Regions from separate parts of the Thioalkalivibrio sp. ALE19 genome, predicted to be linked through region 1. Evidence: predicted binding sites of a transcription regulator. Region 1 holds the regulator's gene; each other region holds the start of a gene.
The links. The regulator sigma-54, encoded in region 1, starts transcription at its own class of promoters, with help from an activator protein. The targets are predictions, from matches to a motif close to TGGCANGNTNCNTGCTT.
Positions count from the first base shown of each region.

Region 1 (9,595 bases):
CGCTGATGCTGTTCGCGCTGGGCCTGGCACTGGTGTTCCACCGCTTTCACGGGCGCGACGCGCGGCCGCTGGCGGTCGTTGTGGGGATCCAGCTGCTGCTGGCACCGGCGGTGGCGCTGGGGCTGGTGTGGCTGCTGGGGATGGAGGGGATCCCCGCGACCGGAACGGTGCTGGAGGCGGCCATGCCGGCGATGGTGCTGGGGCTGGTGTTCTGTGACCGCTTCGGGCTGGATACGGGGCTGTACGCGGCCGCGGTGACCCTGACCACGGCCCTTTCGCTGATTACCCTGCCGCTGTGGTTCGCCCTGGCCGGCGGTCTTCTGGGGGGGTGAGCCTCAGGATTCCTCGCCGAAGCGGTCCGCGACCAGCTCGGTCAGGGCATCCAGCGCCGCCTCGGCATCCTCCGCGCCGTCGGTCCGGATGGTGATCTCCGAGCCCTGGGCGGCGGCCAGCATCATCACCCCCATGATGCTCTTGCCGTTCACTTCCTGTTCGTTGCGGGCGACGGTGACATCGGCGGTGTACTGACTGGCGAGGCTGACAAACTTCGCGGCGGCCCGGGCATGCATGCCCAGCCGGTTAACGATGGGAACTGCGCGCTGCGGCATCGCTGGATTCCTGGTCGCAGAGAAGGATTCCGTCATGGCCCCCGGACAGCGCCTTGTTGACCAGTTCGCTCAGGGGCAGATGGCGGTAGTTGAGTACGCGGACGAGCATCGGCAGGTTGACGCCCGCGATCACGCGCGCGTTGTGTCCGCGCGCCACGCGGCTGGCCACGTTGGCCGGCGTGGAGCCGAACATGTCGGTCAGGACCAGCACACCGGCACCGCTGTCGAGGGTCTCCATGCGGGCGCGGGCCTGCGCCTGGATATCGTCCGGATCGTCGCTTTGCGACATCGCCATGGACTCGCAGTCCTCGGGCAGGTCTCCCAGCATGCTCTGCGCGGTCTGCAGGAGTGTATCGCCCAGGTTTTGATGCGTGATCAGGATCAGACCGACGCCCATGGAACTACTCCGTTTCAGGGGAGAGAGAATCGAGCTCGCGATGACGGGTGCTAACAGTAACATGTTCCCGTTCGCGCCACGCAGCTGCCAGCCGTTCCACAAGGTAGACCGAGCGGTGGCGCCCGCCGGTACAGCCGATGGAGACCGTGGCATAGCTGCGATGGTCCGCCACCAGCCGCGGGATCCAGGTGTCGAGAAAGCCGTGGATGGAGTCGAACATCGCCCCGACCTCGCCATGGCTGTCGAGGAAATGCGCTACCGCCGGATCCAGTCCGGTCAGTGGCGCCAGTTCGCGCTCGTAGTAGGGGTTGGGCAGACAGCGCACGTCGAACACGAAATCGGAATCCAGCGGCGAGCCGTGCTTGAAGCCGAAGGACTGGAACAGCAGCGACAGGCCGGCGGTCTCGCGGCTGCCGACCCGGGCCCGGAGCGTGCGCGCGAGGTCGTGCATCGACAGCCGGCTGGTGTCCACGGTCAGGTCGGCCTCCACCGCCACGTGCCCCAGCCAGGTCCGTTCCATGCCGATCGCTTCCACCAGCGGGATGCCGTCGCGTGCCAGCGGATGGCGTCTGCGGGTCAGGTGGTAGCGACGCAGCAGGACCTCGTCGGAGGCATTGAGGAACAGCACCTCGACCTCCAGGCCCGATCCACGCAGCTCGCCCAGCAGCTGGCCGAATCCGCTGAGGGCGTCGAGGCCCGAACGGACGTCCACGCCCACGGCCAGATGGCGGTCACCGCCGGTGTCGTAATGACCGCTGCGGACCTTCTCCACCAGTTCCGGCAGCATCGGCAGCGGCAGGTTGTCGACACAGAAGTAGCCGGCGTCCTCCAGGGTATGCAGGGCGACGGTCTTGCCGGAACCCGACAGACCACTGACCAGCAGCAGACGCATGTCGGTCAGCCCTCGGGATCGGGGTTGGGGACCGTGGTGCTGGGCCCGCCGATGTGGAAGATGGATTCCTCCTGCTGATCCTCGCCCATCTGGCGCCGCTGGCGGGCGCGCAGGTCGTCCCCGGCGATGTAGCCCTGCATGTGCAGCAGGTGATTGCGGACCGCGGCCTCGATCATGACCGCGATGTTGCGCCCCGGCGCCACCGGCAGGCTGACCAGCGGGATGCGCAGGCCGAGGATCTCGCTCTCGCCGCGGCGCCCGTTCAGGCGATCGTCCGGCACCGGCGAGGGCTCGTTGTGATCGCGCAGATCGATAATCAGGCGCAGATACTTGCCGCCCTTGATCGCCGAGTCGCCGTACATCGCGCGGATGTTGAGCACGCCCAGGCCGCGCACCTCGAGCAGATCCTGGAGCAGGGCGGGGCAGTGTCCACGCACGATATCGGGGGCAATGCGCGCGAACTCGGGGGCATCATCGGCGATCAGCCGGTGGCCACGCGAGATCAGCTCGAGTGCGACCTCGCTCTTGCCGACGCTGGAGGCCCCCGAGATCAGTACACCGATCCCGAGGATCTCCATGAACACCCCGTGGCGCACCTCGAAATGGGCGAGGCGCTGCTGCAGGAAATAGCGCAGCAGCGCGATGACTTCGTGCGAGGATGTGCGTGTGCACAGGATCACCGGCAGGGGGTCGTCACCTGTCTGCGGCATGCGCGGGAACGGGCAGGTGTCCTCGGCGAAGATCACCATGGTAGTACCGGTGCGGGCCATTTCCAGCACCAGGTGGTCACGCTGCTCGTCGGACAGGCCGGCGATGTAGCGGGCCTCGTAGTCGCCGATGACCTGGATGCGGTTGGGGCGGATCAGGTTCAGGTGGCCGGCCAGCGGCAGGTCGCCATCCCCGAATCCCAGGAGTTCGCGGTCGCCCGCGGCCTCCTCTCCGTGGACGTAGCGCAGGTCCAGACGGCTCCCCATCGCCCGCGTGAGCGCGGCGATGGTGATGTTGCTCGCGGTGCCGTCGGCTGCCGCTTCCGCCCGGTCGGCCATGGTCAGGTATCTCCCAGGGCCCGGGTGAGGGCCTGCTGGACCCCCGCGCTGTCCGCGGCGCGCCGGATGCCGGCGAGGGTGTCCGGCTGCGACAGCCCGCGCGCGAGCTGGGCCAGCAGGTCCAGGTGTTCGCTGGTGGCCTCTTCCGGCACCAGCAGGGCGATCAGGATGTCCACCGGTTCGTGGTCCATGGCTTCGAAATCCACGCCCTGATCCAGACGCAGGACCGCGATGCGGGGCGTATCCAGCTCGGCGAGACGGCCGTGCGGGATCGCCACGCCATGGCCGAGCCCGGTGGAGCCCAGTTTTTCGCGGGCCGACATGGCTTCGAACGCGGCACTGGCCGCCAGTCCGTCCGCGGCCCCGTCCACCAGCAGATCGGCGAGGGTTTCCAGCGCTCGTTTCTTGCTGGAGCAGTCGGTTTCCAGTCCGATGCGCTCCGGGGTGATGAGCTCGGCCGGATTCATCGGCTTACTCGGGTTGTTCGCGGTTGCGCTGGGCGCCCTCGGCGCGATGATGATCCTTGACCTTCTCCTTGTGCTTGATCAGCTGGCGGTCGACCTTGTCGATCAGGCCGTCGATGGCGGCGTACATGTCATCGTGGCTGGCCTCGGCGTGGATGTGGTTGCCGCTGACCTGCAGATTCGCTTCCGCCTTGTTGTGCAGCTTCTGCGTCTTCTCGTGGTTCAGCACCACGTGCACGTCGATCACCTTGTCGAAGTGGCGTTCCAGCTTCTGGAATTTCTCGTTGACGTAGTCGCGCAGGGCGTCGGTGATGTCGACGTGGTGTCCGGTGAGATTGATCTGCATGGGTCAGGCTCCTTTCGGTTTGCTTCCGGTCGGCATGGCGGCCATCTGGCGGCGCTCGCTGGAGGATGGCAGGTTCATGCCCTCCCGGTATTTGGCCACGGTACGCCGGGCCACGTTGATGCCCCGATCCGCCAGGATCTGGGCGAGGCGGGAATCGCTGAGCGGTTTGCCCGGCGTTTCCTCTTCGATGAGTTCGCGGATCATGGCACGAATCGCGGTCGCGGAGCATTCCCCGCCGTCGCTGGTGCCCACGTGACTGGAGAAGAAATACTTGAATTCGAACACCCCGCGGGGGGTGTGCATGTATTTCTGCGTGGTGACCCGCGAGATCGTGGACTCGTGCATCTCCAGGGCTTCGGCGATGTCGCGCAGGATCAGCGGCTGCATCGCCACCTCGCCGTGTTCCAGGAACCCCTGCTGGCGTTCGACGATCGCTCGCGCCACGCGCAGCAGGGTGTCGTTGCGGCTGTGCAGGCTCTTGATGAACCATCGCGCCTCCTGCAGCTGATCGCGCATGAAGGCGCTGTCGCGGGCATCGGAGACCTGGCGGACCATGCCGGCGTAGAGGTCGTTGATGCGAATGCGCGGGGCGATCTCGGGATTCAGGTCGACCTGCCAGCCCCGGTCGGTATGACGCACGTAGACATCCGGGACCACGTATTCCGGCGGTGTCGAGCTGATCTGGGCGCCGGGGCGCGGGTTGAGCGTGCGGATCAGGTCCAGCGCCGCGGCCAGTTCGTCGCCATCGCGTACGCCGCTCTGGCGCTGCAGGGCCTTGTAGTCACGCCGGGCAAGGGCGTCCATGCCGTGTTCCAGGAGCGCGCGCGCCGCCTCGCGCGAGGGCGCGTCCGGCGCCAGCTCGCCCAGCTGGACCTCCAGGCACTCGCGCAGATCCAGCGAACCGACCCCCAGCGGGTCGCAGTGCTGCAACCAGTGGCGTACGGCCTCGACCTCGTCGGTGTCGACGGGGGGGTCTTCACTCCGGCTGATGGTCTCGGCCAGGGTCTCGACGTCGCCCTCGAGGTAGCCGTCGCCGTTGATGGTGTCGATCAGGGCGGCGCCGATGCGCTGGTCGCGCGGGGTCAGGTGCGACAGATGCAGCTGCCACAGCAGGTGATCCTGCAGCCCGCCGCCGTCGTCGTCCGAGGTGTTCTCCAGCGGGTCGCGGTCGTCCAGACCGCGCGGGCTGGCGCTGGCGTCGTAGATGTCTTCCCAGCGGCTGTCGGTCACCAGCTCGTCGGGGATGATGTCCTCCGAGCCGCCGGCATCCACCGTTTCGCCGGTGCCGGCGGCGTCGCTGCCGCTCTCGCCGTCGTCGGTGTTCGCGTCGCTGTCGGTGTCCGCGGTGTCCCCCGCGTCGGCACCGAGTTCGTCATCCTCGGCCTGTTCCAGCATGGGATTGCTTTCCAGCGCCTGCTGGATCTCGGCCTGGAGCTCCAGCGTGGACAGCTGCAGCAGCCGGATGGCCTGCTGCAGCTGCGGCGTCATGGTCAGCGTCTGACCGAGCTGCAGATTCAGCCCGGGCTTCAGCATGAGTTGGGAAAGGCGTTGGTCACCATAAGTGAATAGTAATCCCTTGCTGCGGGCTTGTGCACCGCCCCGGTGCGGCGGTCGGTGTCACAGGCGGAAGTTTTCGCCGAGGTAGACCTCGCGCACGCGGGCGTCGGCCAGCAGTTCGTCCGGCGTGCCCGCGCTCAGCAGGCGCCCCTCGCTGAGGATGTACGCGCGATGGCAGATGCCCAGGGTCTCGCGTACGTTGTGATCCGAGATTAGTACGCCGATGCCGCGTTCGGCCAGGTGGCGGATGACTTCCTGGATCTCGCCGACCGAGATCGGATCGACCCCGGCAAACGGTTCGTCCAGACAGATGAACCGCGGATCGCCGGCCAGCGCGCGGGCGATCTCGGCGCGCCGCCGCTCGCCTCCGGACAGCGCGATCCCGGGGCTGTGGCGCACGGTCTCCAGCTGGAATTCCTCGATCAGGGCGTCGCCGATGCGGCGGCGCTCGTGGCGGTCGAGTTCCGGGCGCAGTTCCAGCACCGCCTGCAGGTTGTCTTCGACCGACAGGCGGCGAAAGATCGAGGCCTCCTGTGGCAGATAGCCCAGCCCGGCGCGGGCGCGTTCGTGGATGGGCGCCCGGGTGATGTCGCGCCCGCCCAGGGTGATGCGCCCGGTATTGGGCCGGATCAGTCCGACCAGGCTGTAGAAGCAGGTGGTCTTGCCGGCCCCGTTGGGTCCCAGCAGGCCGACCACTTCGCCGGGCACCAGGTCCACATCCATCGCGTCCAGCACGGTACGCTGGCCATAGCGCTTGCTCAGCTCGCGGGCGACCAGATGGCCGTCGGCCGCGGGGGTCATGGATCGTCCTCGCGTGGCTGCAGGCGGATGTGCACGCGCTCGTCATCGGTGTCGCCGCGTTCGGCGCGGATCACGTCGCGTTCGAGATCGTAGGTGATGCGCTGCCCGCGGGCATCCTCGGCGGCGGTGATGACGCGTGCCCGTTCGGTCAGGATCACGCGTTCCTCGTCGAGGAAATAGTCGATGCGCAGCCCCTCGGCGATGCGCGTCTCGCCGGTCTCGGGATCGGGCGACTCCAGGCGTGCGGGCTCGCCGTGGGCCTCGATCTCGTAGGGGCGGCGCTCGCGCATGTGCACGATCACGCGGTCCGCCTCCAGGGTGGCATCGCCGCGCACCACGATCACGTCGCCGGTGTAGGTGCCTGTGCCCGCGCGTTCGTCCATCTCGGCGTGGTCCGCGGTGATCTCCACCGGCAGGGCATCCTCGCGGCCGGTCGCCGGCGGGGCCGCCAGGAACACTGCGAGTATGCCCGCCACGGCAAGCAGCGGGGCCGGTCGGCGGATGCCCGCGCGGCGATGTTCGGTTGTGGCCGGGTTCATTCCGGGCGGTCCTCCTGCGGCAGGTCGCTGTACAGCGTGTAGACCTCGGCGAGCAGCTCAATGGTATCCGCTTGCGGGTCGGCGCGCAGGCCGGTACCCCGCTGGAACAGTCCCGGCTGTTCCAGGGTGCTCGGGGCCGACGAGGTCGTCAGCCGGGTGTCCAGCGCCACGCGCACGTCGCGCGACTCGATCACCGTGCGTACGCGCGCGTCGCGTTCGGGGCGCACGCCGCGGGTGTGGCCGAAGGTATGCAGCAGTTCGCGATCGGGCTGATGTGCCGCGCGCGGGGCGCGCCAGGTCCAGTTCAGGCCCCGTTGGTCCAGCAGATCCAGCTCCGGGTCATCGATGAACTGGACCGCATCCCGGTCGTATTCGCGCAGCCGCGACCCCTGCAGGCGGTGGGTGGGCCGCCCGTCCTCGCCGGTGACATGCGCGGTAAACCCCTCGATCTGCAGCGTGGGTTCCGCGTCGGCCGCGGGTTCGGCGGGCGGCTCGGCCGCTGCCGGCCCGGCGAGCAGGCATCCGGCGGCCAGCAGCCGGGCGGCGAGCGGGGCGCGGCGCGGATCCGGGGTCATGCTTGCAGGTAGCTTTCGAGCACGGTCTCAAGGCGGCCGCGCGCGGCCAGCAGGTCCTCGCAGACTTCGCGGACCGCGCCGCGCCCGCCACCGGCCGTGGTGACCCATTGCGCGTGCTGGCGCACGAACGGATGGGCGTCGCCGACCGCGATGCCCAGGCCAACCCGTCGCATCGCCGGCAGATCGACCACGTCGTCGCCGACGAACGCGGCCTCGTCGGCGCGGTGCCCGGTCTGCTGCAGCAGCTGTGCCAGTGCCTCCCCCTTGTCCCGCCGGCCCTGGATGCAGTGGCGGATGCCCAGATCCTGCAGGCGATGTTCGACGACCGCCGACTGCCGCCCGGTCAGGATCGCGACCTCCAGGCCTTCGTCCATGGCCATGCGCAGGCCGTGGCCGTCGCGGCTGTGGAAGGCCTTGTACTGTTCGCCACCGTCGCCGAGAAACAGCGCGCCGTCGGTCAGCACGCCGTCGACGTCCAGGATCAGCAGTCGGGTGCCGCGCTGCAGGCCGGCGAGATCGATGTCGTCATGCATCAGGCCACCCCCGCGCGCAGCAGGTCGTGCATGTTGATCACCCCCTGCAGCCGGCCGTCCGCATCGGCGACCGGGAGGGCGTTGATGCGGCGGCTTTCCATCACCTCCAGGGCCTCCGCGGCCAGCCAGTCGGCGCGGGCGGTGTGCCCGCCCCGGGTCATCACCTCGCCAATGGTCAGCGTCTCCAGGCTCTCGCCCCGGTCCAGGGTGCGGCGCAGGTCGCCGTCGGTGAAGACCCCCAGGATTCGCGCGTCGGCGTCGCTGACGATCACCAGTCCCAGTCCCTTGCGGGTGATCTCGAACAGCGCATCCTTCAGCGGCGCGTCTGGTGCGATGCGCGGGATCGCCTCGCCGGTATGCATGATGTCGCCGACGTGGATCAGCAGGCGCCGCCCGAGGCGCCCGCCGGGGTGCGAACGCGCGAAATCGTCGGCGGTGAAGCCGCGCGCATCCAGCACCGCCACCGCCAGGGCATCGCTCATCGCCAGGGCCGCGGTGGTGCTGGAGGTCGGCGCCAGCCCCAGCGGGCAGGCCTCGTGTTCCACGCTGACATCCAGGTGTACGCTGGCATCGGTGCCCAGGCGCGAGCCGGGGTTGCCGGTCATCGCGATCAGCGGGACGTCCAGGCGTCGGATCAGCGGCAGGATGGTGAGGATCTCGTCGGTCTCGCCGGAGTTCGACAGGGCGATCACTACGTCGTCGCGGGTGATCATGCCGAGATCGCCGTGGCTGGCCTCGCCCGGATGCACGAAGAACGCCGGCGTGCCGGTGGAGGCGAGGGTGGCCGCCAGCTTGCTGCCGATGTGGCCGGACTTGCCCATGCCGGTAACCACCACCCGCCCGCGACAGGCGAGGATGTGCCGGCAGGCCGCGAGGAAGGCGTCGTCGATGCGCGCGGTGAGGCCGCGCACCGCGTCGGCCTCATTTTCGAGGACCGCGAGGGCGAGCTTGCGGGTGGTTTCGGGGTTCAGATCCATGCCGGTGCCGTGATTGCGAGACTCACAAGGTAGCCGCTGAAGGCCAGCAGGAGAAGGGCCCCGTGCCAGCGGGTGATGCGGCCGGCGCCGAAGCGGGCGGCCAGCAGCACCGCCACCGTCAGGCCCAGCATCACCGGATAGTCACGGGTCAGCACTGCGGGTTCCACCGCCAGTGGCGCGATCAGGGCGGGTACCGCCAGCACCGCCAGCAGGTTGAACAGATTGGAGCCGACGACGTTGCCGAGGGCCATGCCGGTTTCGCGCCGCAGCGCGCTGGCCACGGTGGTGGCCAGCTCCGGCAGACTGGTGCCGATCGCGACCAGGGTCAGGCCGATCAGCAGTTCGCCGGCTCCCAGGGCGGTGGCGATCTCGACTGCCCCCCAGACCAGCGCCTGGCTGCTCGCCAGCAGCACCACCAGACCGCCGGCGAGCCACCCCAGGGCGGTCGGGAGACCGCCGGGCGTGGCCGCCGGCGGGGGCGGGGCCAGCCCGGGGTCGGACTCCGGGGGCGTGCCGGGGTGGCGGGCCGCGCGGATCATCCAGACCACGACCGCGATCAGGCCGGCCAGCATGATCACCCCTTCCGCCCGCGCCAGCCGGCCGTCCAGCAGCAGCAACAGCACGCCGAGCGTGGCCAGCAGCAACAGTGGCAGTTCGCGTCGTACCAGCCCGTGACCGGCGACGATCGGGGTGATCAGGGCGGCCAGCCCGAGTACCAGTCCCAGGTTGGCGATGTTCGAGCCGATCGCGTTGCCCACCGCCAGCCCCGGCGCTCCCTGCAGGCTGGCCAGCAGCGAGACGATGATCTCCGGGGCCGAAGTGCCGAAGGCGACTACGGTAAGGCCGATCAGCACCGGCGA
Region 1 covers NZ_AUAG01000001.1:54,654-64,248, reverse strand. The annotation lists gene F787_RS0100345 (AEC family transporter) at 1-332, shown strand, start outside; gene F787_RS0100340 (HPr family phosphocarrier protein) at 336-608, opposite strand; gene F787_RS0100335 (PTS sugar transporter subunit IIA) at 580-1,005, opposite strand; gene rapZ (RNase adapter RapZ) at 1,010-1,897, opposite strand; gene hprK (HPr(Ser) kinase/phosphatase) at 1,903-2,943, opposite strand; gene F787_RS0100320 (PTS sugar transporter subunit IIA) at 2,946-3,410, opposite strand; gene hpf (ribosome hibernation-promoting factor, HPF/YfiA family) at 3,415-3,753, opposite strand; gene F787_RS0100310 (RNA polymerase factor sigma-54) at 3,757-5,286, opposite strand; gene lptB (LPS export ABC transporter ATP-binding protein) at 5,371-6,111, opposite strand; gene lptA (lipopolysaccharide transport periplasmic protein LptA) at 6,108-6,650, opposite strand; gene lptC (LPS export ABC transporter periplasmic protein LptC) at 6,647-7,225, opposite strand; gene F787_RS0100290 (HAD family hydrolase) at 7,222-7,758, opposite strand; gene F787_RS0100285 (KpsF/GutQ family sugar-phosphate isomerase) at 7,758-8,735, opposite strand; gene F787_RS0100280 (calcium/sodium antiporter) at 8,726-9,595, opposite strand, start outside.

Region 2 (9,595 bases), on a different contig from region 1:
AGTTCGTGATCCTGGCTCGGCTCAACGACATCCGGCGGCCGAAGCACCTGACCGTCGGTCAGCAGCTGCGCGTTCCCCCGCCCGCCGACCCGCAGGACGGCGGCGAGCCCGGTGTCACCCCCGATCTCGACGAGCAGCTGCAGGCCCTGGACGCAGGCGCGGAAGACGGCTCGGGCGAACGCGGGGAGTCCTACCGCATGACCATCCGCGCCGACCTCGACGCCGGGCGTCACGAAGCGGCCTACGAGACCGCACGGGCCGCCCGGGAGGCCGCCCCCGGGGAGGCCTGGGACGACTGGCTCGACCCGCTGGAACGGGAGGCCGCGGCGGCCCATTACGAACGGCGCGGCCTGGATGCGCGAGACCGGGGCGACGCGGACGCGGCCAGGGACTGGCTGGAACGCGCACTCGAGGCGGAACCCGGGCGCGAACCGGCACGAACCGAACTGGCGCGTCTGCGGCGCGCGGAAGCGGAGACCCTGCACTCCGCCGCGATCGTCCACTACCGCAACCAGGAACTCGAGCGGGCCATTGAGCTGTGGGATGCCGCGCTCGAGCTCGATCCCGACTTCGACGCGGCGGAAGGCTATCGCCTGCGCGCCCGCGAGCTGCAGCGGCGCCTGGAGAACATGGAGTAACCGGCCGGACCGCGGCGGACTATCCGCTGCGTTCGTCGCCGCCCGGGTCCGCGCCGGGCGGCCGTTCCGGTGGAGCCACCGGCATGGTCCGCGTGGCGGAGGCATCGTCCTTGTGCCCCGACGGCGCCGGGTCCGCAGCCGCCCGCTTGACCCGCGCTTCCAGCGAATCCGCCATGGCGTTGTAGGCGGAGAATACGCGTTCGAAGTCGTCCCGCCGCCGCACCCGGATACGGGTATCCAGCCGCCCCTGAGCGATCTGGTCCAGCGCGCCGCGCAGGGTTTCCATCGGCACCTGCAGGCGCCGGGCAAAGACATAGACGCCCAGCAGCACCGCCAGCACGGTCACCACCGTCAGCATGAGCAGCGCCATCATGGTGGTGCGCCCCGCTTCCTGCAGCGAAGAGGTACTGAGCGCCACCTGCAGATGTCCCAGTTCGAAATCCTGGAACCGCACCGGCGCCTCGAACAGGAACACGTCGTTGCCGTCCGGACCGGCGGTGGACCATACCGTGCGCCCGTCGCGCGAGAGCAGAAGATCCTCGGCCGGCGGTTCGTTGCGCGGCTCGCCCAGCGCGTCCGGGTCGGAGCTGGCGACGATACGTCCGTGCCGGTCGCTAACGGACAGCAGTTCGATCTCGCGATTGGCCTGCATGTCGCGCAGGCGCGCCTGCATCGCGATGGAATCCTCCAGCAGCAGATCCTCGGCGCTCTCCACCGCGATGGTGCCCGCGAGCGTGGAGCCGTAATCGAAAGCGAGGTCGGTCATCACCTCGTTCTGTTTCTGCTGCACCAGGAAGGCACCCACCGCCAGGGTGACCGCGACCAGAGCCCCCATCACCGCGGTCCAGCGCAGGCGCAGGGGCACGATGCGGCGCCCCGCACCGGCGCGTTCGCGTTCGGCGCGCTCGTCCTCGATGCGCTGCAGATCCACCAGCAGCTCGGCGGCCGACTGATACCGCCGGGACGGGTCGCGTTCCAGCAGCCGGCGCACCACCGCGACCAGGTCTTCCGGGCAGTCGCGGATGATCGGCCGTGGTTCCGGCACCGGCTCTTCCAGGACCCGCTGCAGGACCCGACCGGCCTCGCCATCGAGAAACGGCCGATGCCCGGTGAGCAGTTCGTACAGCACCACGCCCATCGACCACAGATCGCTGCGACCATCGGCATCACCGCCGCGGATCAGCTCGGGGGCCATGTAATGGGGGGTCCCGGCCGACGCGGTGTGGTCCTCGGCGCGCCATTCGGGGTCGAACAAAGTCTCGGCAATGCCGAAATCCATCACCTTGATGTTGACCGTGGCACTGGTGACGAGGATGTTTTCCGGCTTGATGTCCCGGTGGATCACGCCATGGCGGTGAGCATAGTCCAGCGCCTCGGCCAGCTGCTGCGCCACCTTGAGAAAATTGCGCAGCAGCAGCGGACGGAACTGTTCGGCGTAGGCATCCAGCGTCTGCCCCTCCACCAGCTCCATGGCGATGAACGGCCGGCCCTCGGCTTCGCCCACGTCGAAGACCGTGACAATACCCGGGTGGGTCAGCGTACCCGCGGCACGGGCCTCGGTCAGGAAGCGCTGGCGGTATTCCGGATCGCAGGCGTAGTCGTCATGCAGGATCTTGATGGCCAGGGTCCGCCGGATCTGCGGGTCATACCCCTGATGGACCGTCGCCATCGCGCCGCGGCCCAGCTCCTCCCCTACTTCGTACCGGCCGAAGCGCCGCATGAATCAGGCCAGGACCTCCAGCCCGATCCGTACCAGCACCGCCACCACCAGCACCGCGGCACCGCCCGCCAGCCAGGCCCGCCAGCGCGGACGGCGGCCGGCCAGGGGCAGACCGGCCCCGGCATGATCCCGGTGATGAAACACGAATTCGGCCCCGCCGAAGCGCACGCGGTCGCCCTCCCTGAGCGTGGCCTCGTGCACCCGCTCGCCGTTGACCCAGGTGCCATTGGTGGAGAGCAGGTTCATCACCCGGCATTCGCCGTCCTCGTTGATGACCCAGGCGTGCTGGGAGGACACGCTCGGCTCCTGCAGGACGATGTCGTTGTCGGACTGACGCCCCAGCGAATGGCGGCCGGGGCGCATGAGCAGGCGTTGCTGCTTGAACGGCTCGGCGACCCCCACCAGCACCGGCAGGTCACTCTCCTCGACCTCGGTGCCGGCGGGCTCCGGCGGGGCCTCGGGCAGTTCGCCGCGCTGAAACAGCATGGTGCCCTGCGGGCCGTTACGGTCGCGGCCCTCGCCCCGTCCCTCGGAATGCTCGTTCATGCTCCCCCCGTGAATGGACATACGGGATGGAGTATGCCCGCACCCCCCGGAGGGTCACAACGATCTGGATCAATCCTCAGTGCCCGTGGTGGCCGGATCCGTGGCCATGGCGCGACCCGCCACCATCGCGCACCGTGGCCTCGAAGCGCGCGGTTTCGCCCGCGGCCGTCTCCAGGGTGACCGACACACGCTGATCCCGCTCCAGCGGTTCATGCAGATCGATCAGCATCACGTGCAGGCCACCCGGCTCCAGCGCGGTCTTCCCGCCGGCCGGGATGGTGATGGCCTCGACCTCGCGCATGCGCATCACGCCCGCGTCATCCTGCACGTGGTCGTGCAGCTCGGTGACCCCGGCGACCGGCGATTCGCCCCGGACCAGCTCGATGTCCTCGTCGGTATGGTTGGCAAGGGTCAGATACGCCGCGGTCGAGCCCATGCCCGGCGGCATCATGCGCACCCAGGGCTCGGACACGATTTCCAGGCCCTCCGGACAGTCGCAGGCGAAGGTCTCGTCCGCGCCATGCGCATGTTCTCCGGCCGTCACGCCGGTGGCAGCCAGTGCCAGGAATACGGCACCGGCCAGGGCCAGCCGCCCGGGGCGTTGATATTGCGAGATGTTGGTCATTGCTTATGTCTCCCTCTCTCAGAATTCCACGTTCCACTGGGCCCAGACGGTACGCCCGGGTTCGTTGACCGGCCGGGTGGCCGCTCCCAGTTCGGCACTGCCGCGCTGGATATGCTCGCTGTAGGTGCGATCGAACAGGTTGTCCACGCCCACGGTCAGCTGCGAGTTCCCGAACAGCTCCACCCCGCCGTACAGCGCGACGGTGGCAAAGCCCGAGGTCTCTCCGGTGTCCAGGCTGTAGATCGTACCGTGATCCTCGTGGATGCGGTCCTGACGCATCACGCCGCGGACCTGAAGCCCGCCGAAATACGTCCCCGACGCATACTCCGCGCCCAGCGTTGCCTCCGCCGGCGGGGTCTGCGCCAGGGGCACGTCGTCCGTGGTGTTCTCCGAGCGCACCCAGGCGGCACTCGCGTTCACGGTCCACGCCGACGTCAGTTCCCAAGCGGCGTCCGCTTCAAAGCCCCAGGTCCGCGCATCCACGTTGCGCGTGCGATCCCCGGGCTGCGCCACCAGGATGTAGTCGTCGAACTCGCCGTAGAAACCGGACAGCGAGGCTCGGAGGCGCGGCCCGCTCCAGGCAATGCCCGCATCCAGCTGGGTCAGGACCTCGGTATCCAGATCGAACACCCGCCGGCGCTCCCAGAAATCCGCCGCACGCTCCGAACGCCCGACACCGACGTGCCAGGCCAGCGGCCGCTGCGCCTGCTCCTGTTCATAGCGCAGGAAACCGCTGGTGGCGGTCGCGCGCTCGCGGTCGCCGTCGCTGGCGCCACCAAAGCCGTCGCGCTGCGCCTCGGCCCGGGTCCGGTCAACCCGCAGGCCGCTCACCACGCGGCGCCGCGCATCCAGCGGGATCTCGAGTTCGCCGAACACCCCTGCGTCGCGGAATCGCGCGGTATCCTCGCGGGCGACATCGCGCCACCCGAAGGCGTCCGGCCCCATCAGGCGGTTCCCGCTGTGGCGGTTGCGGCTGTAATCGAACCCGGCGTGCAGGGCCATGTCCCGCGGCAGCCGGAAATCCCCGGCCACCCGCGCCCCTTCGGTGATGCGTTCGGGGTAGCTGACCATGGGCATGCCCGGAGGCTCCCGCAGGGTGTAGTTGTCCATCACATGGTCGATCTCGTTGCGGAAGACCCGCGCCTCCAGGGTCTCGAACCAGGGCGCGAGATCATCGCGGGTAAGCGCAAGGCTGTAGCCGGTGCGGTCGAAGCGCACGCCGTCCATGCCACGGTCGTCGTAAGCGGCCTCGGCGTCGGAACGGTCATACGTGAACTCAATGAGGGTCTGCTCGTCAGGGCGCCAGCCGGCGATCCCGGTGCCACTCCAGCGGGAATACCGAGAGTGGACCTCGTTGCCATCGCCGTCGCGGTAGTCGTCCTGATCCGAGAAGGTGCCGATGGCACGCAAATAGCCCGCGGAGGACCCGGTCGCCACGTCCGCCACCAGGTCGGTGCGATCGAAACGCCCGACGGTCAGGCCCGCGAATCCGGTGACCTCCCCGGCCTCCGTGAACACCGGCGCGTCCCGCTCGAAACGCACCGTACCGCCCGACACGGCACCATGCCGCACGCTCTGCGGACCCTTGCTCACCTCGATGCGGTCAAAGGCCTGCGGATAGGCATACGCGGTGGGCGGGTCCATGCGCCCGCCACAGCCGCCCAGCACCGGATCGTCGTCCAGCAGCAGCGACAGTCGCGAGCCTCCCAGGCCTCGCAGGGCCGGATCGCCACTGGTACCGCCCTTGCGACTGGTCACGAATCCGGGGATGGAGGCCAGATACGCCCCGCCATCATGCGCCGGCAACGGAAGTCGGGGCTGGCGCGGATCGGTACTGATCCGCCCGGGCCCCTCCATGGCGGGAACCGTTACCACCACCGGGGCCAGCCGCGCCGGGTCCCCGGCCTGCGGCGCAGAAGGCCCTTCGGCCGCCACGGGCGCGGCCGCGGCACCGGCGATCGCCAGGGGGATCCAGCGGCACCGGAATCCATGCGAATGCTTCATGATTTCTCTCCGTCCTTGTTCTTGTCATTGGCGTCGTGCGACCGACTCGCGAGCAAGCGCCGGGCCAGATACGGGCACGAACGGAGAACGGGAAACCGGAATGGCGGACTGCGGCGCCCGAAGCACCATTGGGAGCACCACCGGAGGTGGCCGGAACCGCCACGCATACACGGCAGCCCCCGGGGCCGGTGCGGGATTTGCCACAGCGGAGGGGTGAAACGCCGCAGTTGCGAACCGGACGCGGACGGATTCCCTTGCCCGGGCACGGACTCTGGGGCAGGCTATGCAGTCATGCGGCAAGCGCCTGGCGGCCGGGAGGAGATGTTGGTCGAATCAGAAAATACCGCCGAACATTTCGTTGGGAGCTCGCCCGAGCTGCAGGCCGTGCTGCGTCAGGCCAGCATGGTGGCGGCCACCGATGCCACGGTGCTGGTGCTGGGCGAGAGTGGGACCGGCAAGGAACATCTGGCGCGCCACATCCATGCCCGCAGCCGGCGCCCGGACGGACCGCTGATCACGGTGAACTGCGCGGCCCTGCCCGAAGAGCTGGTCGAGTCCGAGCTGTTCGGCCACCGCCGCGGGGCCTTCACCGGCGCGAACGACCATCAACCGGGGCTGGTGCGCCAGGCACATGGCGGCACGCTGCTGCTCGACGAGATCGCCGAACTCCCGGCCGGGGCCCAGGCCAAGCTGCTGCGCTTTCTGGAAAACGGGGAATGCCAGCCGCTGGGCGCGGCCGAGGCGGAACAGATCGACGTTCGCGTGATCGCCGCGACCCACCAGGATCTGCAGCAGCGCGTGGCCGACGGGCGTTTCCGCGCCGACCTGTACTATCGCCTGCAGGTGGTGCCGCTGGAGATGCCGCCGCTGCGCAGCCGCCAGGGAGACGTGCGCCGTCTGGCCGAACACTTTCGCGTCACACTGGCGGAACACCACGGCGTGGAACCGCCGCGGTTCACGCCCGCACTGCTGCGCTGGCTCGGCCAGTGGCCCTGGCCCGGCAACGTGCGCGAGCTGAAGAACCTGGTCGAGCGCTGCGTAATCTTCATGAGCGGTGCCGAGGTCAACCCGGGCGATCTGCCCGATGCCTGGCTGCAGACCCCGCAGGACCAGGCCGGCGGGCCGTTCGTGATCCCGCCGGGAGGGCTCAGCCTGGAGCGCCTGGAGATGGACCTGATCCGCCAGGCCCTGGAACAGACCGCCGGCAACCGGTCGCGGGCCGCCCGCCTGCTGGGGCTGACCCGCGACACCCTGCTCTACCGCATGAAGAAATACCAGATCGCCTGACCGCTATCCCTGCAGCAGCATCATCAGGTCGGTGACCGCCATCATCGGCTCGCCATCGACCACGATCATGCCCTCGGCGACCTCGACGTCCAGCCGGACCCGGTCATCCTCCACCGTGAACAGCGGGAACTCGCGCGCGCCCTGTATCAGCATGGCCACGATCTCCTCGGCCTCGCGATCCACCTCCGCCGCCGGCCGATGCGGCTCACGCAGGGCCATGTCCTCGCGCACCGAGGTGCGGATCAGTCCCCGGTCCACGCCCGCCTGCAACGAACCCGACAGATACTCCAGCAATCCCGGGCCCTGCCAGGCGGCCGGCGGGATCTCCCCGGCCCGCAGCGTCAGGCTGCCGTCCAGGGCATCGCCCCGGGCGTCCACCACCCGCAGTTCCCGCAGCTCCAGGGCGGCGCCCTGCGAGGCGGTATCCATCAGCCACTGCTGATACAGGGCGTCCACATCCTCCAGCGCGTGCAGGCCGGCTTCGACCTCGCGGCCCAGACGCCCGGCCTCGCGGACGGCGGCGGCATCGAGGTCCAGATGCAGCTCGGCGCGGAACTGCTGCAGACCGGTCAGGCCTTCCGCCCGGGTCTCGCCCAGCTCCAGACTCAGGTCACTGCGCGAACGGCCGTCGGTCTCGCGGGTCACCCCCGCCAGACGCAGGTCGCGCATGCGGAAAGACTCGTCGTCGAACTCACCCTCGATCCCGTCCAGCGCGAGTTCGGAATCGCCTTCCACCAGCAGCGAGTCGACGATGACCAGGTTGTCGCCGCGCATGCGCAGGCCGTCGATCCGCAGATCCACCTCGCCCGGCACGCCGACCCAGGCCCGGGGCAGCTCGGCGTGCAGCGCCTGCAGACCAGCCTCGCCCGCGATCTGTGCGGAGGCCTCCCAGGCGTCCCAGGACAGCTCGCCGATGCGATGCTGGCCGGCCATCAGCAGATCGCCGTCATAACCGGTGCCCTGCAGATGGATGCGGGTGTCGCCCCCGGGGCGATGAGCGACCTCCAGCGTGGCCCAGTGATCCTGCTCCAGTGCGGGCAGGTCGGCCGCCACCGCCTCGGCCCACGGCAGCGTACCGGCCGCGCGGAACGGCTGGCCGCTGACCCAGCGGGCGAGGCCGTAATCCTCGACCTCCATGCGACCACTGGCACTCACGCTCGGCTCCGGCGTGCCCTGCAGCTCCGCCAGCGGCTCGTGCAGCGGGTTGTCGGACTCCGGGCGGTAGCGGAAGCGATAATCGACCGTCCCGGCATCCCGGTCATATGCGAGCCGGATCACGTCGAACTCGTCCACCGCCGCGGCATCCGCCTCGAAGCGGTCGAGCGCCTCCTGCAGGCTGTTCTGCGCCTGCGCCTGAACCAGACGGTCACCGCCCGCCCAGGCCGCTCCGCCGAGTACCACAACACCGACGGCCACGCCGGCCTTCGCCAGTCCACTTGCCATAATGACTCCCTTCTTTAGTGGGTGTTGCCAGTGTGCCCCGGGGTGAGCAACGGCCCCGGAGCGAATCAGTCGTCGTCCGCGGTCACCAGGGCCGCCGACCCCATCAGCTGGCCCCGGCCGTCATCGTCGGCCGGGGCCAGGCTCAGGGTGAACAGCTGCTTGAGAGGGGCTTCGGGCACCGCCCATTCCCAGGATACGGTACGCGTCGGGCCGCGCCCCGGCACCTCCCGGGTGTCATCGCGGACCTCACGGGCCTCGATCGGGTCGGGGGCCTCCGAGATCAGACGCACGAACGCCTCGTGCGCATGCTCGATATCGGCGCGACGCGCGTGCACAGCACAGAACGTGTCACCCTCGGGAAGGGCCAGCACGAGACGCCCGGCCTCGGACTCCAGACGCCAGGCTTCGCCTTCCTGTCCGCCCAGAAACGGCGCGGCCAGCTCCGGACGCAGCAGATCGTCTTCCTCCTGTTCGGCCCGCAGTGCCTCCAGATCGCTCACTCCGCTCAGACAGGAATCCGCGTAGGCACGCGTGAAGGCATCGGCTTCCGCCTCACCGGCATCCGGCCCGGCCAGCGCGGGAACGGGGAGCAGAAGCGAAACGGCGAACAGCACGGCTGGCGAGCGGGTCATCACGAACCTCCGTTCTGGACGATGAACATACCGGAGAAGCTATGACGACGGGCCGCAAAAGGCAATGGGCCGCGGCTGGCGGCCCGACTGCCCGGGTTACATGCCCTGAAGCTCGCTCATGCCCATCATCCCCGCGCCGATGCCGAACAGGAAACCCAGCACCATCAGCAGGATGTAGACCAGCAGGAGCACGCCCATGATGGTGAAGTGGGTGCGCAGCCGGCCCATGGCATTCTTCGCCTCCAGCTCGTCATCGCGCTCGTAGGCGCGGGCGAAACTGCCGGCGGCCTGCATCAGCACCACGCCGGCCCAGATCGGGATCCAGGCCACGATGATGCCGATGATCGACAGGGCCGTGAGCACCCCGGACAGGATCAGCATGACCCCGATCAGCTGCATCCAGAATTTGCCGCGATAAACCGGCTCGATGAGTTCGCGCACGCCGGTCGTACTGGTTGTCTCGTTCATGATTCCCCTTTTTCTCTCCCTCAGTGGCAGGTCGCCCGCAGCCGCCGACGCCTTGCCGAAGTGTAGCAGCCGAACCGCGCGAACTTACCTGCATGTTTGCAGGGGGCACGAGTCGGGCCCCCCGATCCGGTCCTCTCCCCCTATGCCGGATCGGGCGCACAGCGGACCTGGTTCCGCCCGCCTTCTTTCGCCTCGTACAGGGCCTCGTCCGCGCGCAGGAGCAGCTGACGGC
Region 2 covers NZ_AUAG01000004.1:42,674-52,268, forward strand. The annotation lists gene F787_RS0102970 (LysM peptidoglycan-binding domain-containing protein) at 1-638, shown strand, start outside; gene F787_RS0102975 (serine/threonine-protein kinase) at 658-2,358, opposite strand; gene F787_RS0102980 (FHA domain-containing protein) at 2,362-2,904, opposite strand; gene F787_RS0102985 (copper chaperone PCu(A)C) at 2,981-3,529, opposite strand; gene F787_RS0102990 (TonB-dependent copper receptor) at 3,548-5,533, opposite strand; gene F787_RS0102995 (sigma-54-dependent Fis family transcriptional regulator) at 5,855-6,820, shown strand; gene F787_RS0103000 (DUF945 family protein) at 6,824-8,263, opposite strand; gene F787_RS0103005 (hypothetical protein) at 8,329-8,895, opposite strand; gene F787_RS0103010 (DUF5362 family protein) at 8,992-9,363, opposite strand; gene F787_RS0103015 (diguanylate cyclase) at 9,504-9,595, opposite strand, start outside.
Region 2: a site for sigma-54 is predicted at 5,584-5,600, ahead of F787_RS0102990 (TonB-dependent copper receptor). Genes of this name have one in related genera too.

Region 3 (9,595 bases), on a different contig from region 1:
GCAGCTCGTAGCCCGAGTCCACGCAGACCACGCCCAGGTCCTTGATCGTGGCCTCGGCGCAGTTACGCGGACAGCCGGAGACCGCCATCTTGAACTTGTGTGGCGTCCAGGAGCCCCAGGTCATCCGCTCCAGCTGGATGCCGAGTCCGGTCGAGTCCTGGGTGCCGAAGCGGCACCACTCGGAGCCAACACAGGTCTTCACCGTGCGCAGGGCCTTGCCGTAGGCATGGCCGGAGACAAACCCGGCGGCGCCGAGATCGCGCCACATCGCCGGCAGGTCGGCCTTCTGCACCCCCAGCAGGTCGATGCGCTGGCCGCCGGTGAACTTGACCGTGGGCACCTGGTAGCGCTCGGCCACCTCGGCAATCGCGCGCAGCTCGGCCGGCGTGGTCACTCCGCCCCAGATGCGCGGCACGACGGAATACGTTCCGTCCTTCTGGATGTTGCCGTGCGCGCGCTCGTTGATGAAGCGCGACTGGGCGTCGTCCTGGTAGTCCTTCGGCCAGGCCGCCAGCAGGTAGTAGTTGAGCGCCGGACGGCAGACATGGCAGCCGTTCGGGGTCTTCCAGTCGAGGGCCTCGAACACCGCGTCCATGGTCTTCAGGCCGTCGCGGGCAATGGCCGCGCGCACCTCGTCGTGGCTGTGGTCGGTGCAGGCGCAGACCGGCTTTTTCGCCGGGGCGTCGGAGTAGTCTCCACCCAGCGTGGTGGCGAGCACGGACTCCACCAGCCCGGTGCAGGACCCACAGGAGTTCGACGCCTTGGTGTGGGCGCGCACGTCCTCCAGCGTGAACAGCTTGTGCTCGCTGATTGCCTGGACGATCTCGCCCTTGCACACGCCGTTGCAGCCGCAGATCTCGGCCTCGTCGGGCATGGCCGCGACCCGCGAGGCCTCGTCGCCGTGGCCGGAGTCGCCGATATGCGCCTGGCCGAACAGCAGGTTCTCGCGGATGTCGGCCACTGGCGTGGCGTCGCGCATCAGCTGGAAGTACCAGGAGCCGTCCAGGGTATCGCCGTACAGCACGACCCCCTGGATGCGGTTGTCCTTCAGCACCAGGCGCTTGTAGACGCCGCGCGCGGCATCCTTGAACACCAGGTCCTCGGTGGTCTCGTCACCGGTGAAGTCGCCGGCGGAGAACAGGTCGATCCCGGTCACCTTCAGCTTGGTGGAGGTCATCGAGCCCTCGTAGCGCCCGATACCGTACTCGGCCAGGTGGTTGGCGCAGACCTTTGCCTGTTCCCACAAGGGCGCGACCAGGCCATAGGTGGCGCCGCGGTGCTGCACGCACTCGCCGACCGCGTAGATCGACGGGTCATAGGTCTGCATGGTGTCGTTCACCACCACGCCGCGCTCGCAGTGCAGCCCGGCGGACGCGGCCAGCGCCGTGTTCGGGCGGATGCCGACCGCCATCACCACCAGATCCGCCTCGACCTCGCTGCCGTCGGTGAAGCGCACACCGGTGACGCGGCCCTCGCCCAGGATCGTCTCGGTCTGATGCGCCATGCGAAAACGCATGCCGCGCTCCTCCAGCGAGCCGCGCAGCATCCCGGCGGCCTCGGCATCCAGCTGGCGCTCCATCAGGTGCTCCATCAGGTGCACCACGGTGACCTCCATGCCCTGGCGCATCAGGCCGTTGGCGGCCTCCAGGCCCAGCAGGCCGCCGCCGATCACCACCGCATGCTTGTGTGCGCGGCTGGCCGCGAGCATCGCGTCCACGTCGTGGATGTCGCGGAAAGCGACCACGCCCTCCAGTTCATGCCCCGGCACCGGGATCATCACCGGGTCGGAGCCGGTCGCCAGCAGCAGGCGGTCATAGGGCGCCTCGGTGCCGTCCTCGGCGATCACCCGCCGGTTCACGCGGTCGATCCGTTCGATGCGTCGGCCCTTGTGCAGGGTGATGCCGCGCTCGGCATACCAGGCATCGTCGTTCAGCATGATCTCGTCGACGGTCTTCTCCGAGGCCAGCACCGGCGAGAGCATGATGCGGTTGTAGTTGCCCCAGGGCTCGGCACCGAACACGGTGATGTCGTACATGTCCGGCTTGAGCTTCAGCAGCTCCTCGACCGTGCGCATCCCGGCCATGCCGTTGCCGATCAGGACCAGCCGCGGCTTGTCGTTCGCGGTATCCATCACGCGGCCTCCGACTCGGGATTCTTGTGACGCTCGTGGAGGAAGCGCAGCACCTCGGCCCGGTAGTGGTTGTACTGCGCGTTGTCGGCCATCACCAGGCGCTCGCGCGGCTTTGGCAGGTCGATCTCCAGGATCTCGCCGATGGTCGCGGCCGGGCCGTTGGTCATCATCACGATGCGGTCGGACAGCAGCACCGCCTCGTCCACGTCGTGGGTGACCATCAGCACGGTGTTGCCCAGATCCGACCGCAGCTTCATGACCTCGTCCTGCAGATGTGCCCGGGTCAGCGCATCCAGCGCGCCGAACGGTTCATCCATCAGCAGGACCTTGGGCTCCATCGCCAGCGCCCGGGCGATCCCGACGCGCTGCTTCATACCCCCGGAGATCTCACCGGGGTACTGATCCTTCGCGTGGGTCATGTGGACACGTTCGAGATTCTCCAGCGTCCAGGCGTCGCGCTCGGCCTGGGGAGCTCCGCGGCGCACTTTGTCAACGGCCAGACGGACATTCTCGTACACCGTCATCCAGGGCAGCAGGGAGTGGTTCTGGAACACCACGGCACGCTCTGGCCCGGGTTCCACTACCTCGCGCTCTTCCAGAAGAACGCCCCCAGTGGTTGCGCGCAGCAGCCCAGCCACGATGTTCAGAACGGTGGACTTGCCACAGCCGGAATGCCCGATGATGGATACGAATTCGCCTTTCTGGACCTTCAGATTCACGTTGTTCAGCACGTTGAGCGGCCCGCGTGGAGTCGCAAACGTCATGTCCAGATAATCGAGATTGAGATAGTGACTCATGTGTTTCTCCTTACGCGGGCGCGTAGTCGAAGCGTTTCTTGATCAGGCCCACCCCAGCGTCCAGGGCGATGCCCACAAGACCGATCACGAAGATCGACACGATGATCGAAGCGACATTGAGGTTGTTCCATTCGTCCCAGATAAAGAATCCGATGCCGACCCCGCCGGTGAGCATCTCGGCCGCCACGATCACCATCCAGGCAATCCCCAGCGCCAACCGCATGCCGGTGAGGATGTAGGGCATGGTTGCGGGGATCAGGATCTTGCGCGCCGCCTCCAGGCGCCCGAGACGGAGCACCTGGGATACGTTGGTGTAGTCACGCGGGATGGCCTGGACCCCGGCCGCGGTATTGATGAGGATCGGCCAGATGCTGGTGATGAAGATCACGAAGATCGCGGAGGGATTGACCGCCTGGAACACCAGCAGACCGAGCGGCAGCCAGGCCAGCGGGGACACGGGACGCAACAGCTGCACGACCGGGCTAATGGCGCGGCGCATCGAGAGCGAAGCGCCCATCATCAAGCCCAGCGGAATGCCGACCAGTGCTGCCAGGCCGAAGCCCGCCAGGACGCGGCCAAGGGAATACATCACCTGCCAGCCGATCCCCATGTCGTTCGGACCGTAGTCGTAGAACGGATCGCTTAGCAGGTAGACGGCCTCGGCCCACACTTGCCCGGGCGTCGGGAGGTCCGGCGAGACCGTCGACTGCAGCCAGGCCCAGCCCCCCAGCAGCAATCCGAACGCAATCAGCGGGAGTGCCAGCACAGGAATCCAGCGCTGGAACATATCCGCCATCACCTCGAATCGGTCATCGTGTGCCGATTCGATCGCCCCGGCGGTGTCGTTGCGTTCCGCCGGTTTGGTTTCCCGGCCAGCGGCGGCCTCCGTTCGACCTTCGGCGTCCTTGTCGTTCTCGCGTTCAACCGCCAGTTGCATATCGGCGTAATTGGTGGACATGGTGGGCCTCCCTCAGCCGTTGACGTCGGCGAGGTCATCGAGGGCGACCTTGCGACTGTGTACATCGAAACCGTCGACATAGCCGACAAGGTCATCCGGGTCATAGGCGCGGTTATCAATGAACCGGTCAGGGCCCATCTCGATCGGCGAGGAGGCCGCCTCCAGGGTCCAGTGTTCATTGCGTGTGCCTTCCGTCTTCCAGTCGATCTCGGGATAGGCGACGCCCACTTCTGCAGCCGCTTGCCGATACAGTTCGGGGCGATAGACCTTTTCGGCCACCGCACGCATATCCACAGGCTCTTCCAGCTGCCCCCAACGAACCATCTGCGTGACAAACCAGGCCGCATGCGAGCGCCACGGAAAGCTGGCCGCGTAACGGTGGAACACATTGAAGTCCGGGAAGGGTTCGGGGTCTCCGTCCGGATTGAACTGGAGCGTCCCCGTCATCGACATGGCCACTACGTGTTCAGGGGCGTTGACAAAACGGCGGCCCGAAATGATGCGCACCACTTCTTCGCGATTCTCGGGCTTGTCCATCCACTCGTTGGCCTCGATCAAGGCCCGCAACGCTGCCTGGTGCGTATTCGGGTGTTCTTCCGCCCAGCTCTCCAGTACGCCAAACACCTTCTCCGGATTGTTGTTCCATATCTCGTAGTTGGTGACCAGGGTCTTGCCGATACCCATGTCCACCGCACGCATGTTCCAGGGCTCGCCGACGCAGTAGCCATCCATGTTGCCCGCGCGCAGGTTGGCCACCATCTGGGGTGGCGGGATCACAACCAGGCGGACATCCCGATCCGGGTTGATCCCGGAAGCGGCCATCCAGTAGCGCAGTTCATAGTTATGCGTGGATACGGGGAAAACCATGGCGAAGGTCATCGGGGCACGGCCCGCTGCCTGGTCGGCATCGATGACCTTCTTCAGGGCGCGCGCGGAAATCGGCCGTTCGTTCATAGCCTCCGGATCGGCCTCGACCATCCGGTCGTAGAGCTCGTTGGAAACGGTAATCGCGTTGCCGTTGAGGTCCATGCTGAACCCCGTGATGGTGTTGCGCTGGGTAGCACCCACGCCCAGCGTCGCGGCGATCGGCATCCCCGCCAGCATGTGCCCGCCATCCAGGCTCCCAACGGAGACCTTGTCGCGAATATTGGCCCAGGAAGCCTCCTTGGCCACATGGACGTCGAGCCCGTGGCGAGCGAAATATCCCTTCTCCTGGGCGACTACGAGCGGAGCACAATCCGTCAAGGGGATAAATCCGAACTCGAGCTTGGTCTTTTCCAGCCCTTCGGATCCCCCGGCATAGGCCGCCGACCGGAAAAAATCCGGATGCATCCCCAAGGCGGCGCCCCCTGCCAGAACGCCGCCGGCCTGAAGGAAACGCCGGCGCGACAGGCCGGAGGTCTTTTTCGTGTCATTCGTGTGATCGGTCATTGCGGGTTCACTCCCCTTGTCAGCAAACACATCCCAAAAACGAAAAAAGGCGTCCTATCAGCCCGGCCGCGTTTGCAGCCGGGTGATGGACGCCTTTGTCCAGTCCCGTGGGAGGCCCGGTCGTCGGGTCTCCCTGTTGTCAGGCGACGAACCGCCGTTGGCTCGTCTTGCCGGTATTCCTGCAGGAGGTGTGCCAATTAGCCGTTGCTGATCGACCGATAGGGCGCAAAGCCTATCCTGACGCGGAAAAATCGGACGGTTCCCGGTACTCAATCGAATCTTCGCAGGGGAATATCACTCGCAAGCGGCACCACCCTGGGGCACACCGGCGGTGCAGATGAACCGCGCTGGTGCACTACCTGTAGGAGCCGCCTTGGCGGCGAAGCCCCTGCCAGTCGCGGACACTGGTAGGTGCTTCGCGGGCAAGCCCGCTCCCACAGGGCCGGCATCCGTTTCCCGGGGAGTTAGCTACAGGCCGCCCTTGCCCAGCAGGTCGGACATCGCGACGGTCGCCTCGGCGACCTCGGCCAGGCGCCGGTTCTGGTTCATCGCCGTCTGGCGCAGGAGCTTGTAGGCCTGGTCCTCGCTGAGGCCGCGGTGCTGGATCAGCAGCGCCTTGGCACGCTCGATGGTCTTGCGCTCGGCCAGGGCCTGGCGTGCCGCATGCAGTTCATCCTCCACCGACTGCAGCCGGGCCGCCTGGCGCTGCACCAAGTCCATCACCGAGTGTCCGACGATCGGTACGTTGAGTGCGGCATCGCCCTCCTCCTGCGCGGGCTCCAGGCCCTCCGGCGCGCCGAAGAACACCGCATACGGGACGCTGTCGCGCAGTTCCGACTCGGCGAGTTGCGCGACCCGGTCACGCACCGCGCCGAGGTCCGCGCGATCCGCCGTGATGCGTGCCGAGCAGCACTCGTTCAGGTGCATCTCCAGCAGATCCTCGATCTCCTTCATCGCGTCGATGCGCGCGGTGGTACAGGCAAACCATTCCTCGGCCCGGGCGGGGTCGTGGTGCCCTGAGGCCTCGGTACAGGCCCGGCGGCGCAGACGCTCGATGTCGGCGGCGAAGGCCGCCGTCTGCAGCTCGCGCCAGGCGGCACAGGCCGCCGGTGCCGCGAACTCGGAGAAGATGCGGAACGCCCGTTCCTGGGCATCGATCCGATGGACCAGCGCCTGGCGCAGTTCGGGCTCGAAGTTCGCGGCGCCAAACCCGGCGGCCCCGATCGCGCGCTCCTGCCCTGCCAGTTCCTTGCCCTGCATGAAGTTCAGCAGGGCCACCAGGGCCCGCGAGACCTCGGGATCGGTCGCCGAATCCGCAGCCTCGAACACCAGGGCCATCAGGGCGCGAATCAGCTCGCTGAAGCCGCGGGTCGAGTCCATCGGGCTCAGGGTCAGCTCCAGGACCTCCTCGCGCAGGCTGCCCAGGCCGGACAGGCCATGCAGCGCCAGCGCCATGCGCCCCAGCAGCCGACTGCGGCCATGGGCGCAGGCGTCCGGGGCCAGCCAGCCATCCAGGTGCTCGCGGAACGCGGCCGCGGCGGCGTCCGATTCGGCCCGGTACTGCTCCAGTTCGCGGGTATAGCGCTGGCCGCCGGACCCGATCCAGAGGCTGGAGGCCCCGCGCTCGCGCTGCAGGGCATGCACCAGCGCGCGGATGCGCCCGACCAGCTGCACCGCCTCCAGCAGGCGCTCCAGGCTCACCACCTCGCACTTGCGCGAGGCGACCAGGAAATCGCCAATGGACTCTTCGAGGGAAAAATTCGGGGATGTGTTCTGGGTCATGCTCGTCGTCCGTGAATCACTCCCGGAACAAACAAGCATGCGATGTGCCAGTTCGACCGACTGACAGCGGGGGTACAAACAAAAACGGGCGGGGCATCACGCCCCGCCCGCGGAACGGCACGGCCGATCAGAAGCTCATGGAGCGGTCGAACTCGGCGACGGCCTGGACGTAGTGGCCCATGCCGGCCATCTCGGCGTTCGGCAGGAAGTTGTGCTCGCCGACGTCGCGACCCTTGGCGCAGGCCTCGCAGGCCCAGAACGGAACGCCTTCACTCACCAGCGAATCCACGATGTCCTTCATTGCCGGCATGTTATGGCCGACGATCTTGTCGTACACGTTGCGGTTGGCGATGTTCACGGCCTCGCCCTGCAGCCAGACGGTCACGTCGTGGCCCTGCTGCTTGGCCACATTGGCGGCAATCATGCCAAGCGTGGCGCGGGTCGGGTCGTCGGTACCGGCGGTGACGGCAACAATAAAGCGCATGGGAGTCTCCCGGGGTTGAAAAGGTGCGAAATCGGTAGCGGCCGGCAAGCGGCGCGTCGATTTCCCACAAGCCAGGGAGAAACAATCGGCTCAGGGGGCGCCCTTCGTGGTGAGACTGTTGCGATAGAGCTTGAACGCCATCAACAGCCAGGGCACGGCATGGACGACCAGGTCGAGCACATCGAGTGGCCGGGTAAGTTCCCCGGCAAACAGCCAGCGCAGTTTCTCCGCGACATGCGGCTCGGGGATCCAGGGGGCCAGGCCGACGGTCGCAACCAGCAGTGCGAACAGCCAAAGGGGGGCCCGATCGACCCAGTAAAGGAAGCGTTTCATCGCGCGCATGCTACCCAAGCCCCGGCGGCGGCGCAGCCCGGAGCCGCGATCGTCCTTGCCCGCGCGGACCGGGATGACTAGAGTCCTGCCAGCTTCAGGGGAGTAGCGACCCGGGTGGCCTTGCCTCACCGGGGTCTGCATCAACAGATTCGATCCTCCGCCCGGAGGACCGTGGTGCAGACAGCCCCGCCGCCGATGCGGCACCGGGCCCCGCGAGACCTGTGGCATGGCGCCCCGATCCGTGGCCGGGTGGGTGGTGCGATGTCACGTGTCTTGCCCACCCACCCGGCCCGGAAGACCGTCATGGAAGCCCTGCTCGTCTCTACCGTCATCGTCGCCATCGCCGAGATGGGCGACAAGACCCAGCTCCTCGCCCTGCTCCTGATCTGCCGCTACCAGCAGACCTGGCCCATCATCTGGGGCATCGTGGTGGCCACGCTGGCCAATCACTTCCTGGCCGCGCTGGCGGGCGTGTGGATCGGCGCCAGCATCCCGGAGGACTGGCTGCGCTGGGGTCTGGGGATCGGGTTCATCGTGATGGCCGCCTGGGTACTGGTCCCGGATGGCGAGGACGAGCTGCCGGCCGCGTCGAAACACGGCGTGTTCTGGACCACCACGGTGCTGTTCTTCCTGGTCGAGATGGGCGACAAGACCCAGGTCGCCACCGGCGCGCTGGCCGCGACCTTCGACAGCCTGATCCTGGTCGTGATCGGCTCGACCATCGGCATGGTGCTCGCGAATGCCCCGGTGGTGTGGCTGGGCCAGCGCTTCGCCTGCCACCTGCCCCTGCGGCTGTTACGCGCGCTCGCCGCCCTGCTGTTCCTCGCCCTGGGCATCGGGGTCCTGCTCGCCTGGGTCTGAGGGAGACACTGAAGTCATTGGCGCCTCGGTGTGCAGTGTCTTCTGGCCCAGCCAGATGCGGCGCACCAGGCGCGGCAGCAACAGCAACAGCGCCAGCACCGCGAGCAGGGCCAGACCCAGCTGTACCCCGCTGTCGGCGCCACTGGCGATCTCCCGGGTGGCGTGCCCCAGCCAGGCATAGGCGAACAGGCTGGGGATCAGGGCGACCATGGTGGTCAGCGCGAAGACCGGCAGCGGCAGCCGGACCAGCCCCAGGGCGTAATTGGTTGGGGCGAACGGAAACACCGGCACCAGGCGGGTCAGGGCCACGACCCGCCAGCCCTCGGCCTCCACATCGGCGCGCAGCCGCGAGCTGCGCGGGCCCATGCGCGGGGCCAGCCAGGGCTGCAGCCAGGTACGCGCCAGCAGGAAGGCAATGACCGCCGCCAGGGTCGCTGCCAGCAGGCTGAGGGCGGCGCCGGTGAAGGGGCCGAACAGGGCCCCGCCCAGCAGGATCCAGAAGGTACTGGGCAGCGGGAACAGGGCCAGCAGCATGAAGGCGAGCACGAACACCAGATAGGCACCCGCACCCCAGCCCCGCAGCCAGGCCTCCACCTCGCCCAGCGGGAAGCCAAGGCTCGGCCACTCGGTGGTCAGCAGGATCCACGCCAGCGACACACCGAACAGGATCGCCGCCACCGTCAGCCACCGCTTGTGATGCCGGATGCGCAACCCGGTCAGCCCTCCCCGCCGGGGTTTCCGCCCGCGTCGCGCAGACGGTCCAGGCGCTCCGCCAGCGCGCGCTCGGTGCCGTCCCGGCGCGGGCTGTAGAAGCGCTC
Region 3 covers NZ_AUAG01000003.1:64,523-74,117, forward strand. The annotation lists gene nirB (nitrite reductase large subunit NirB) at 1-2,131, opposite strand, end outside; gene F787_RS0102300 (ABC transporter ATP-binding protein) at 2,131-2,928, opposite strand; gene ntrB (nitrate ABC transporter permease) at 2,939-3,886, opposite strand; gene F787_RS0102310 (CmpA/NrtA family ABC transporter substrate-binding protein) at 3,899-5,317, opposite strand; gene F787_RS0102315 (nitrate regulatory protein) at 5,786-7,099, opposite strand; gene F787_RS0102320 (DsrE family protein) at 7,227-7,583, opposite strand; gene F787_RS0102325 (hypothetical protein) at 7,674-7,916, opposite strand; gene F787_RS0102330 (TMEM165/GDT1 family protein) at 8,220-8,777, shown strand; gene F787_RS0102335 (TVP38/TMEM64 family protein) at 8,712-9,488, opposite strand; gene F787_RS0102340 (replication-associated recombination protein A) at 9,494-9,595, opposite strand, start outside.
Region 3: a site for sigma-54 is predicted at 5,497-5,513, ahead of F787_RS0102310 (CmpA/NrtA family ABC transporter substrate-binding protein). Genes of this name have one in related genera too.